2 regions of the Actinopolymorpha sp. B11F2 genome follow, and region 1 is predicted to be linked to the other one. Evidence: riboswitches for the same ligand, from Rfam matches in the RefSeq annotation. Region 1 holds a riboswitch; the other holds the start of a gene.
What was found. A riboswitch is a leader RNA that binds a small molecule or an ion and turns the genes downstream of it on or off. The one in region 1 is predicted to bind cobalamin.
Positions count from the first base shown of each region.

Region 2: another riboswitch for cobalamin. It lies ahead of metE (5-methyltetrahydropteroyltriglutamate--homocysteine S-methyltransferase); the one in region 1 lies ahead of ABN034_RS00025 (ribonucleoside-diphosphate reductase subunit alpha).

Region 1 is NZ_JBEFTX010000001.1:1,328-6,949, reverse strand. It holds gene ABN034_RS00025 (ribonucleoside-diphosphate reductase subunit alpha) at 1-1,359, opposite strand, end outside; cobalamin riboswitch at 1,449-1,770, opposite strand; gene ABN034_RS00020 (GxGYxYP domain-containing protein) at 2,007-3,689, shown strand; gene ABN034_RS00015 (GntR family transcriptional regulator) at 3,899-4,624, shown strand; gene ABN034_RS00010 (extracellular solute-binding protein) at 4,755-5,622, shown strand, end outside.
Region 2 is NZ_JBEFTX010000023.1:4,260-9,881, reverse strand. It holds gene ABN034_RS30190 (Nramp family divalent metal transporter) at 1-945, shown strand, start outside; cobalamin riboswitch at 1,013-1,242, shown strand; gene metE (5-methyltetrahydropteroyltriglutamate--homocysteine S-methyltransferase) at 1,288-3,570, shown strand; gene ABN034_RS30180 (helix-turn-helix transcriptional regulator) at 3,599-4,528, shown strand; gene ABN034_RS30175 (ADP-ribosylglycohydrolase family protein) at 4,583-5,622, opposite strand, start outside.

The DNA of each region.
Region 1 (5,622 bases):
GGTGTCATTGGCGATCTTGAGAAACGGCACGACGCCCTGCGAATGGCCGTTGGTGCCCTTGATGTGGGCGCCCATTCCGCGGACCGGAGTCCAGTCGTTGCCGAGCCCACCGGCGTACTTCGACAACAGCGCGTTGTTCTTGATCCCGGAGAAGATGCCGTCGAGGTCGTCTGCCACCGTCGTGAGGAAACACGAGGAGAGCTGCGGGCGGGTCGTCCCCGCGTTGAACAGGGTCGGCGTCGAGCACATGAAGTCGAACGACGACAGCAGTTCGTAGAACTCGATCGCGCGGGCCTCCGGGTCGTCCTCGCGAAGCGAGAGCCCCATGGCCACCCGCATGAAGAACGCCTGCGGGAGCTCGAACCGGCTGCCCAGGCTCTGTCCGTCGGCCTCAGCCGTCGCCCCGGCCTCTGGATAGCCACGGATGAGGTACCTGTCGTAGAGCGTCTGCAGCCCCAGGAACTGGAACGCCAGGTCGCGCTCGGGCCGGATCGCCCCTCCCAGCCGGTCGAGGTCGAAACGCTCCAGCTCCGGGTCCAGCAGCTCCAACCGGACCGCGCGGCGCACGTAGTCGCGGAAGTAGCGGGGATACCGCGCGGCCATCTCCTCGTGGTTCGCCTCGTCGGGAGTGCCGGAGACGAACGTCAACGCCTCGCGCCGGAGCTTGTCGAGCAGCAGCCGGGCGCTCACGTGGGAGTACGCGGGATCGGTCTCGACGAACGTCCGGGCCGCCATGACGAGCGCGAGCTCCAACTCGGCCAGGCTGATCCCGTCGTAGAGGTTGCGGTGGACCTCGGTAAGGACCGAGCTCGCCGACACCGCCTCGAGACCCGCGCAGGACTCCTCGACGAGGTGGGTGAGGCGCCCCAGGTCCAACGGCTGGAGTTCGCCGTCAGGTCCCTTCACCCGTACAGCGGATCCGGCCTGGCTCTCGGCTTCGTCGCTGACAGTGGCGTGCTCACGTTCGATCCGGGCACGGGCGTGCTCCTCGCGGTAGAGCACGTACGCCCGCGCCACCCGGTGCTCACCCCCCCGCATGAGGGCGAGCTCCACCTGGTCCTGGATGTCCTCGATGTGGCAGATCCGGCCGAGGTCGGGATGCCGGGTGAGCGAGGCCACCACCTGGTGGGTCAGCTCCTCGACCGTCTCGTGGACCCTCGTCGAATCGCTCGCCTGCGGACCTTCGACGGCGAGGAACGCCTTCGTGAGGGCGACGGCGATCTTCGACGCGTCGAACGGCGACGTCGTACCGTCCCTGCGGACGACCTGGGTGTGCGGATGGGTTGCTGACATGGACGCTGTCTCCTTGCGAGCTCGATCGACGGTGCCCGTCGAGTCGGGGAAGAAGATGCGCGACACCGGCCTGCCGAGCGCGCACGAACGCGCCACGGCGTGGCGGCGGAACATCCCGGGCTCTTCCCTCGAGGCCGGCGGGCGGCGCGCACGGGGAGGTACGCGCACTGGTGGCAGGTCTTCGGACTCGCGGGCAGGTGCTTCCTACTGGCCATCGCTTCCCGGACATGCGTCCACGTCCAGTGCTTGACCGGCTGGATCCGTGCGTTCGCGACCACACGAGGCCGCACTTTTGCCACCAGGGCAGAAAGCACGACCGGAAATCACCACCGGTGATGGCGTTCGTTCCCGCTCACCGCTGCGGGGCAGTCCCGGATTCGCACCGGGTTCCCTCTTGACGGCGACGCCCCTGGACGGGGTGTCTCCGCGGCTCCGACGGCCTGGACGGCCGCAGGAACCACCAGCGAGCTAGAGGCTACATGTAGGGGCGGACAACACCGTGGAACCCAAGATGCGGTGTGTCGCGTGTCGCGCTGCGGAAGGCGGAAGGGTCGCGTACTCGCCTCGCCGGCACCGGTTCGGCACGTCCGAGTAGGGACGAATCCTGGCCGGCCGGAAGGCGGCTCAGTACGGTGCGAGCGATCCTGAACCACGCAGCGATAGGCCCCGGCTCGCGACGGAAGGCTGTGTCCGCCATGAACGATCGTCCCGGCATGTCCCGACGACAGGCGCTCGGCAGCGCGGCGTGGGGAGCGGCCGGTGCCGCCGTGTGGGGAGCCACGGGAGTCCCCCAGGCCGGCCCGGCAGCCGCCGCAGCCCCCACCGTGACGGCGCCCTTGGCTCCCGGCGCGCACCAGACCGCCGACGCGCTGTATCCGAAGGGGGTCCGCCCGACGAGGCTGTACGTGATCGGCGAAGGAGCGCTGAGTCCCGAGGAACGCGTTTTGGCCGGAACTCTTCAGGGCCAGCTGGCGCGCCGGAGCCGGGGCGGGAGCGACGACGATGTCCCGGGCATCTATCTCGACGTGCCCGGTGTCGGCTACCCGGTGTGGCTGGCCGACCTTGCCGAGCGCTACGACATCGAGCTGGTCCCGGTCGACGACCTCTGGACACTGGTCGACCGCTTTACCAGCCAGGGAACGAACGGCGGCCCCATCGACCGGTACGTCCTCTACCGCCGTGCCGAGCCGTCCATCAACGTCGCCACCACCGTCGCGGGGTTGACGGGCGCGGTCGCCGTGGAGGAGGCCCTGGAGCCGGTCGCCAAGCAGCACGGCCTGCGCAGAGTCGCGGACGTACGTGGCAAGGACGACCGCTGGGTGAAGGAGACGTACTGGTCGCGGTTGCGGCACGACCTCGTGGTGGAGCAGAAACCGGACTTCGCGAACCAGCTCCGCGACTACGCCACGATGGCCGGGGCTCTGATGTTCTACGACGGCAACTCGGACTTCCGTCGTTCGGTCGTCGGGGATCTCGCGCCGGACTCCGCCACGATCGGATGGGGCGACGCCTCCCAGGGCGAGGACAAGTTCGTGTCGGTGTCGTCACAGGCCGGCGTACGGACCATCCCTGCCGACCACGCGCGCAACCTGGCGCCGCTCTCCGGCATCCGCCACAGCCGACTCAGCCAGCGGGCCCCGGAAGGAGCGCTGGCGGCCACGCCGGAGGTCGATCCGGACACCCACTACGCCTCGTTCCTGATCACCGACGGCGACAACATCCAGTGGATGCTCGGAGACTTCCAGAGCAGTGCGAACTGGTTCGCGAGCCCACATCGCGGCGCGGTCGACCTCGGCTGGGGAATCTCGCCGTCGTTGATCGACCTCGCCCCCTCGGTCATGCGGTGGTACTACGACCACGCATCGGCGGGCGCCCATCGCGACCGCTTCGTCGCGGGTCCGTCGGGTGGGGGATACCTGTACCCGAGCATGTATCCGCGCGCGGAGCTGGACCTGCACACGGCCCGGCTGGCGACCTCCATGCGGCGTGCGGACCTCCACGTCGCGCAGATCATCGACTTCGACTCCTTTTCCGACACCGCCCTGTGGTCGGCCTATCTGCAGCGGGACCAGATCGACGGGCTCATCTACCTCGAGTACTCCCGCTACGACTCGCACAAGGGTGAGGTGGTCTGGGCACATGACAAGCCGGTGATCTCGGCGCGCACGATGCTCTGGGACGGCTTGGACGGCGGGGACGAGGCGAGCGTCACCGCCGAGCTCAACGCCGCCGAACGCGATCCGTCGAGTGCCGCCGGCTACTCGGTCGTCATGTGGCATGCCTGGAGCAAGACCGTGGACAGTGTGAAGACAGTCGTGGACAGCCTTGCTCCACACGTCAAGGTCGTACCACCGGACACCCTGGTCAAGATGGTCGCCGCTCACGCCAGTCGGTAGAGCCGGAGTCGGGAAGCATTACCCCCGCGGCAACGCGGACGAGGATCGCGGTCCCGCGCCCGCGCGGGACCCATTCTCGAACCGCCCGTCCTGGTGTCCTGAGCCGGACACGGCACCTCCTTGCGGGGTCGTACTGAATATAGGATCGTGGATCGACGATCGAGGATTGCTCATCGCGATGCTGGATCCAAGAGATGGTGAGGCGCGGGATGAGAGCACGTGAACGTGTCTCGGCGAGTAGCCGGAACGAACGCGTCTCGCTTCCGCGGAGACAAAATCTCGCCGACAACGTCTATGAGGCGCTCAAAGAGCTGATCATGGATGGCATCTTTCCGCAGGGCTCTCGGGTCAACCTCGACAAGGCCGCGCGGCAACTGCAGGTCTCGCAGTCACCACTGCGCGAGGCACTGGTCAGGCTGGAATCTGAAGGGCTGGTGATCAAGGAGCCGTTCCGGGGGTATTCGACGGCACCAGTCCTCAGCAAGAGAGAACTCGAAGACCTCTTCGAATTCAGGTTCGTCGTCGAACCATGGGCAGCCGCCCAGGCCGCCGCCCACATCACCGACGAAGGCGCAGGCCTTCTGACGGCGGAGATGGCGACCTTCTCGGAGGCCCCGAGCGGCACCTCGTACCACGATTACCGCGGCATGGCTCTGCACGACGCCCGGCTCCACGACCTGGTCCAGAAGCTGGCTGGAAACTGGCACATGCGACGTGCATTCCAACGTACGCACTGCCATCTGCACATTCTGCGGCTCTATTACCAAGGGGGAATGGGGTCAGCAGCCCTGCGCGAACATGGCCTGATCGTCGACGCGATCGCGAGCGGCGACCGGGACGCGGCCGCTGCCGCGATGCGCGCGCACCTCGAAGCATCGAGAGACCGGCTGCTCCCCGTGTTTACCGGTGAACGACAGGTTGCGGAGGACGACTGAGATGCCGCCGCTTCCCGTCTGGCTTCCGTCGGTGAAGTCCAAGGGGTCCGTAGACCTCCGCGATCTCATCGGTGGGAGCAGAAGCTGACCCGACCCCACCCACACGCTTCTGGCACGAAGGAGTACAGGAATGGCGGCAGAGGATACGTACCAGCCGGCGAAGAGCGCACTATGGAACGGGATGTCTCGGCGGGCCTTCGTCACCCGCGCGATAGGCCTGGGCCTTTCGGCCGCCACGGCTGGTTCGGTGCTGGCGGCCTGCAGCGGTGGCGGGGGACCAGAGGACGGGGGCAACGACAACCCCTTGGTGCCCAAGGGCGGTCCGAAGACGACACCGAACCAGGACGTCATCTATCCCGACGGCTATGTCGGCCCGATCGCGTCGAAGAAGGCGGCAGTCGTCAAGGAGAAGGTCACGTTGAAGATCGTCGTGCCACAGAGCACGTCGGTCGGCGACTGGAAGAACAACGCCTTCAGCAAGTGGTACGAGGAGAAGACCGGTGTCCACGTCGACTTCCAGGTGGTGGCCGGCGAGGCCGGCTCGCCGGACGCCTTGACGAAGGTCAACGCCATGATCGCGTCCGGCGACGTTCCCGACGCCTTCATGAACATCAACTTCTCTCCAGCGCAGCAGCTGCTCTATGGCTCCCAAGGGCTTTTCATTCCCCTGAACCAGCTCATCGAGGACTACGGCGCCGAGATCAAGCGACTCTTCAAGGACTACCCGGACGTCAAGGACCTCATCACCGCCAACGACGGCAACATCTACACGATGCCGTACGTGAATGACTGTTTCCACTGCAACTGCGGTGGGCAGCGGATGTGGATCTACCAGCCGTGGTTGGACAAGCTGAACCTCGACCCGCCGGAGACGCTGGAGGACTTCGAAGCGGTCCTGAAGGCGTTCAAGAACGAGGATCCCAACGGCAACGGGAAAGCCGACGAGATTCCGTTGATGGGCTACACCGACGCGCCGTTCAGTAGCTTCTTCATGGGAT
Region 2 (5,622 bases), on a different contig from region 1:
CTCGAGCTCGCCAACTGGATCATGGTCGGCACGATCCTCGTCCTCCTGCTGATCCTCGACCTGCTGCTCGTGCCCGCGAGCCTTTGGTGGGAAGGGATTCGCGGCTTCGTCACCCCGGCCGCCCCACCTGCCGGCATCACCGCCACCGAACTCGGCGGCCTCGCGGGCTTCACTGCCCTCGCGTCCGGGCTGAACTGGTACATCATGAGCCACTACCGTGACAAGGGCTACGGCATGGGCCACCGGGTCGGTTTCCTGAGCGGTCTGCGTGGCGACCGGAACGCCGTCCTCGCGAGTGGCATCACGTTCCCCGACGACGCGAAGAACCGTGCCCTGTGGCGGCGGTGGTACCGCCTGCTGCTCACCGACATGTGGGGCGTCTTCTTCGTCGGTGCGATGCTCGGCATGCTTCTCCCCACTCTGTTGATGGCGCGCGCGGTGGAGATCCGGGGCGAAGGGCCGACCCCCGAGACCGTTCCGACGTTCGTCGCCGATGTCCTTCGCGGCGAGTACGGCACGTTCGTCTTCTACGTCGCGTTGCTCATGGGCGTCTTCGTCCTCTTCAGCACCCAACTGGGCATCTTCGAGGCGATGGTACGAACCACCACGGACGCCTCGCATGCGACGAGTTCGAAGCTGCGCGCGTGGATCGAGGGCGATCCACGGAAGTTCTACTACCCGTTCATGATCCTGCTGCTCGTGATCATCAGCATCGTCATCCACCTGGCGCTGCCGGTCGGCCTTGTCCAGTGGTCGGCGAACATGGCGAACTTCGGCGCCCTGATCTATCCGTTCATGCTGATCTATCTCAACAGGCAACTGCCGAAGCCCGCACGTCCGCGCCCCTGGCACACCGTGATCCTGCTGTTGAACGTCCTGTTCTTCGGCTTCTTCTTCGTCAACTTCGTCGCCGACCTGGTAGGCGAACCGCTCATCACCTTCTGACAAGGGAGCTGCCGAGACCCGCCCTGTGCTTCGGCCGGGCTGCAACGGTCCGTGGGCCCTGGGCGCTATGGTCGTAGGTGTGGTTGGTTCGCTCGACCGGCACGACCCTTCGTGACCGGCCGGGCGAGGTGAGAGGGAACCCGGTGGGATTCCGGGACTGCCCCGCAGCGGTGAGTGGGAACGACCGCCGTACGAACGCACTGGGCCGACATCATCGGTCGCCTGGGAAGCGACGGCCAGTAGGCAGAGCGCAGAGCGCCCACGAGTCCGAAGACCTGCCGACCGCCCGCGCGCCGCCCCGGCGTCGCGGTCCGCTATCTGAGTTCCCGAGGGAAGGACTCCATGGCAGTACGTACGACCGTGCTCGGATATCCCCGGATCGGCCCACGCCGCGAGCTCAAGCGCGCGGCGGAGGCGTTCTGGGCGAGCCGATCCGATGCCGAGACTCTTCACCAGACCGCCGTCCAACTCCGCCGGCAGACGTGGGAGTCGCTGCGCGACGCCGGCGTCGACGACATCCCGTCCAACACCTTCTCGCTCTATGACCACGTGCTCGACCAGGCGGGACTGGTCGGCGCGATCCCGGAGCGGTTCACCGGCCTGGAGGGGCTCGAGCGTTACTTCGCGATGGCCCGTGGCACCGCCGGGGTGCCGCCACTGGAGATGACCAAGTGGTTCGACACCAACTACCACTACCTCGTGCCGGAGCTCGGCCCGGAGACGGCGTTCCGGCTCGACCGCGACGCCGCTCTCAAGCCGGTCGTCGAGTACCGCGAGGCGGCAGCGCTCGGAATCGACACCCGCCCGGTGCTCCTCGGCCCGGTCAGCTTCCTGCTGCTGGCGAAGCCTGACACTGAAGCGCCCAAGGGGTTCCGGCCGCTCGACCTGCTGCCGGGCCTGCTCGACGTGTACGCCGACCTGCTGGCGGAGCTGGCGGCCGCCGGGGCGACCTGGGTGCAGCTCGACGAGCCGGTGCTCGCCGCCGACCGGACACCCGAGGAGATCCAGGCCGTCCGTACGACCTACGACCGGCTTGGCGGCCTGCCTCCACAGCGGCGACCCAAGCTGGCCGTGGCCACGTACTTCGGCGCGATCGGCGACGCACTGCAGACTCTCGGTCGTACGCCGGTGGAGGGCGTTGCGCTGGACCTCGTGACCAGCCGGGCCGACGTCGAACGCATCGCCGGCGCGGGACTCGCGCGGAAGACGCTCTTCGCCGGCCTGGTCGACGGCCGCAACGTCTGGCGTACCGACCTCTCCGGCGCTCTCGCCACTGCCGCCTCGCTCCTGGGTTCGGTCGGCGAGCTGGTCGTGAGCACCTCGTGCTCGCTGCTGCATGTCCCGCTCGACCTCGACCTGGAGCGAGGCCTGCCGGCGGACCTTCGCGAACGGCTGGCGTTTGCCCGGCAGAAGGTCGCCGAGGTGGTCCTGCTGGGCCGCGCGCTGCGGGAGGGGCGGTCCGCGATCGAGTCGGAGCTTTCCGCGGCCACACGCGCCCGCGCGACGGCCCGGCAAGGTGCGGTTGACGCGCGGGTGCGAGCCCGGATCACCGCGCTGGGCGAGGGCACGCCACGAGGCGACTTCGCCTCCCGGGCGGCCACCCAGAAGGCGGTGGGGAACCTGCCGTTGCTGCCCACGACGACGATCGGGTCGTTCCCGCAGACGAAGGAGATCCGCGCCGCACGGGCCGATCTGCGGGCGGGTCGGATCTCCGCGGCCGACTACGACGCCGCGATGCGGGCAGAGATCGACCGGGTGATCGCCCTGCAGGAGGATGTCGGGCTGGACGTGCTGGTCCACGGCGAGCCCGAACGCAACGACATGGTGCAGTACTTCGCCGAACGCCTCGCCGGCTACGCGAGCACCGATCATGGCTGGGTCCAGTCGTACGGCAGTCGTTATGTCCGGCCACCGATCCTCGCAGGGGACGTGTCACGGCCCGAGCCGATGACGGTGGAATGGACGACGTACGCACAGTCGCGGACGACGAAGCCTGTCAAGGGAATGTTGACAGGCCCGGTGACCATGCTCGCGTGGTCCTTCGTCCGCGACGACCAGCCGCTCGCCGACACCGCGAAGCAGGTGGCGCTGGCGCTGCGGGACGAGATCCGCGACCTGGAGGCGGCGGGCATCCGCTACATCCAGGTGGACGAGCCGGCCCTGCGGGAGCTGTTGCCGTTGCGAGCAGCGCAGCAACCGGACTACGTCGCGTGGGCGGTGGCGGCGTTCCGACTGGCGACGTCGGGGGTCTCCGACGGCACCCAGATCCACTCGCACATGTGCTATTCGGAGTTCGGGGAGATCGTCGACACCATCGACGCGCTCGACGCCGACGTCACCAGCGTGGAGGCGGCCCGGTCCCGGATGGAACTCGTCGCCGACCTCGCACGGGCGGGCTACCAGCGAGGTATCGGGCCCGGGGTGTACGACATCCACTCGCCCCGCGTGCCGAGCACCGACGAGATCGAGACCGCGCTGCGGCTCGCGCTGGAGGCGGTGGAGGTCGACCGGCTGTGGGTCAACCCCGACTGCGGACTCAAGACCCGCGGCTACGCCGAGGTCGAGCCGGCGCTACGGCACATGGTCGAGGCCACCCGCCGGGTGAGGTCCAGCCTGTCCACCTGAGATCCCGGACGGCCTAACCTGTCTGTTCGTGACATGCCGTGTGGTCGTCCGGATCGGTCCGGAGGTGGCGCACTACCCGCCTGGCGCCACCTTCGGACCACGGACGCTGGTCGACTACGAGTTCGTCTGGCTCCTCGCCGGGAGCGCGCGCTGGACCTGCGACGAGCCCGACAGCACGCGCCCGGAACCGCCGACGCACCGCCACCTGCGACCCGGCACCCTGCTCCTCGCCCGCCCGGGGATGCGGGACCACTTCGCCTGGGACCCGACGCGGGCATCGCTGCATGCGTTCGTCCATTTCCGGGTGGTCGAAGCTGATCTCGACACGCTCGGACCACCGGAAACCTGGCCGATCTCCCGGGCGCTGACCCCGGCCGACCCGCTCGCGGCACTGTGCCGGTACTCCCTGTGGCTTGGCCGGGGAAGGGCTCGCGGGACCCAGCCGGGAACCACGCGCACGGGCCAGAACGACCGCACGACCGACGTCCTTGGCTTCCTGCTCGACCTGTTCGTCCGTGGTCCCGTTCCGGCCGATGACGAAGGCGACGAGATCCATCCGTACCTCGCGCGGCTCGCCGACCACCTTCGTCGGACCTGGCGTGGCGGTGGGACCACACCGCTCGCGCTCACCGAGATGGCCGCTGCGGCGGGCATATCCACAGGACACCTGAGCCGGTTGTTCCGGGCGGAGTACGGGATCGGACCGGTCGCGGCGATCGAGCTGGTCCGGCTGGCCCGGTCGGCCACCCTGCTCCAGCGCAGCAACCTCACCGTCGGAGCGGTCGCGAGCGCGTGCGGCTTCGCCAATCCGTTCCACTTCTCCCGCCGGTTTCGCGCGGTGTACGGCGTCCCGCCGCGCACCTACCGCACCGACCGGGGCTCCGACGATCCACTCGCGCCGCTCACCCCGGCCGGCCTCCTGCCCATTGCGCACCGCCTGCTCGTCGACGACGCGTAGACGTGGCCCGACCAGACCTGGTCAGGGGGAGGACCTGGTCAGGGGAGGACCTGGTCAGGGGTGAAGGACGCGCTGGGAGGAGTACGTACGAGCCAGTGCGAAGGTCCGTTGCGCAACGTCGCGGATGCTGCTCCGGTCGAACCCGTAGAGACCGCTGCGCAAGGTGTCGGCAAATGGCGAGGTCCAGTGCCGCGGCAACCCACCCCTTCCCACGAAGGCGCCGGCGACCGAACCCACCGTCGCGCCATTGGAGTCGGTGTCAAGGCCGGCTTGCACGGTCAGCCCGATCGCCCTGGTGTAGTCGTCCTCGGCGTAGAGCAGGGCCAACACGCAGGCTGCGGCGTTGTTGATCGTGTGCACCCAGTGGTAACGGCCGTAGCGTTCCCGCAGTTGGGTCAACGCGTCGTCCCAACCGACCTTCGAGTCCCGGACCCAGACCGCCCAGGTGAGCGCCTCGACCAGCCGGGTCCGCTGCGGCACGTGGTTGATCGACTCCTCGACGGCCTCCCGCAACGTCCCGGCCGTGAACGCCGCCGCCACCAGCGCGGCCGCCCACATCTCGCCGTAGATCCCGTTGCCCACATGGGAAAGCGCCGCGTCCTCGAACGCCATCAGGGCCGCGTCCCGCGGCCGGCCGGCGCACACGTAGCCGAAGACGTCGCCCCGGATCTGCGCTCCGATCCACTCGCGGTACGGATTGTCCATCACGGCGGCGACGGACGGGTCGACGCCGTTGACGAGGTTGCGGTAGGTCGCCCGCTCAGCGGTGTAGGTGAGGTGGTACGGAAGCCGCAGGAGCCATTCGGCGGCCACGTCGGCGGTGGTGAAGTCGAAGCCCTTCGTCTCCAACAGGTGCAGGCCGAGCAGTGTGTAGTCGAGGTCGTCGTCGCGCGGTACACAGGTGATCCGTCCCTTGGTCGTCTGTGTCCAGCACGGGTTGAGGACGTAGCCCTCGGGCATCGGGTCGAGCCGCGTCACGTAGTCGCGGATCGGGTAGTTGTGGGTCTGTTCGAGGTAGCTGCGCAGGCGTTCGGGCGTCCAGTGCTCGCCGTTCTCGACGGGTTTGCCGAGGCAGTTGCCGGCACACCTTCCGA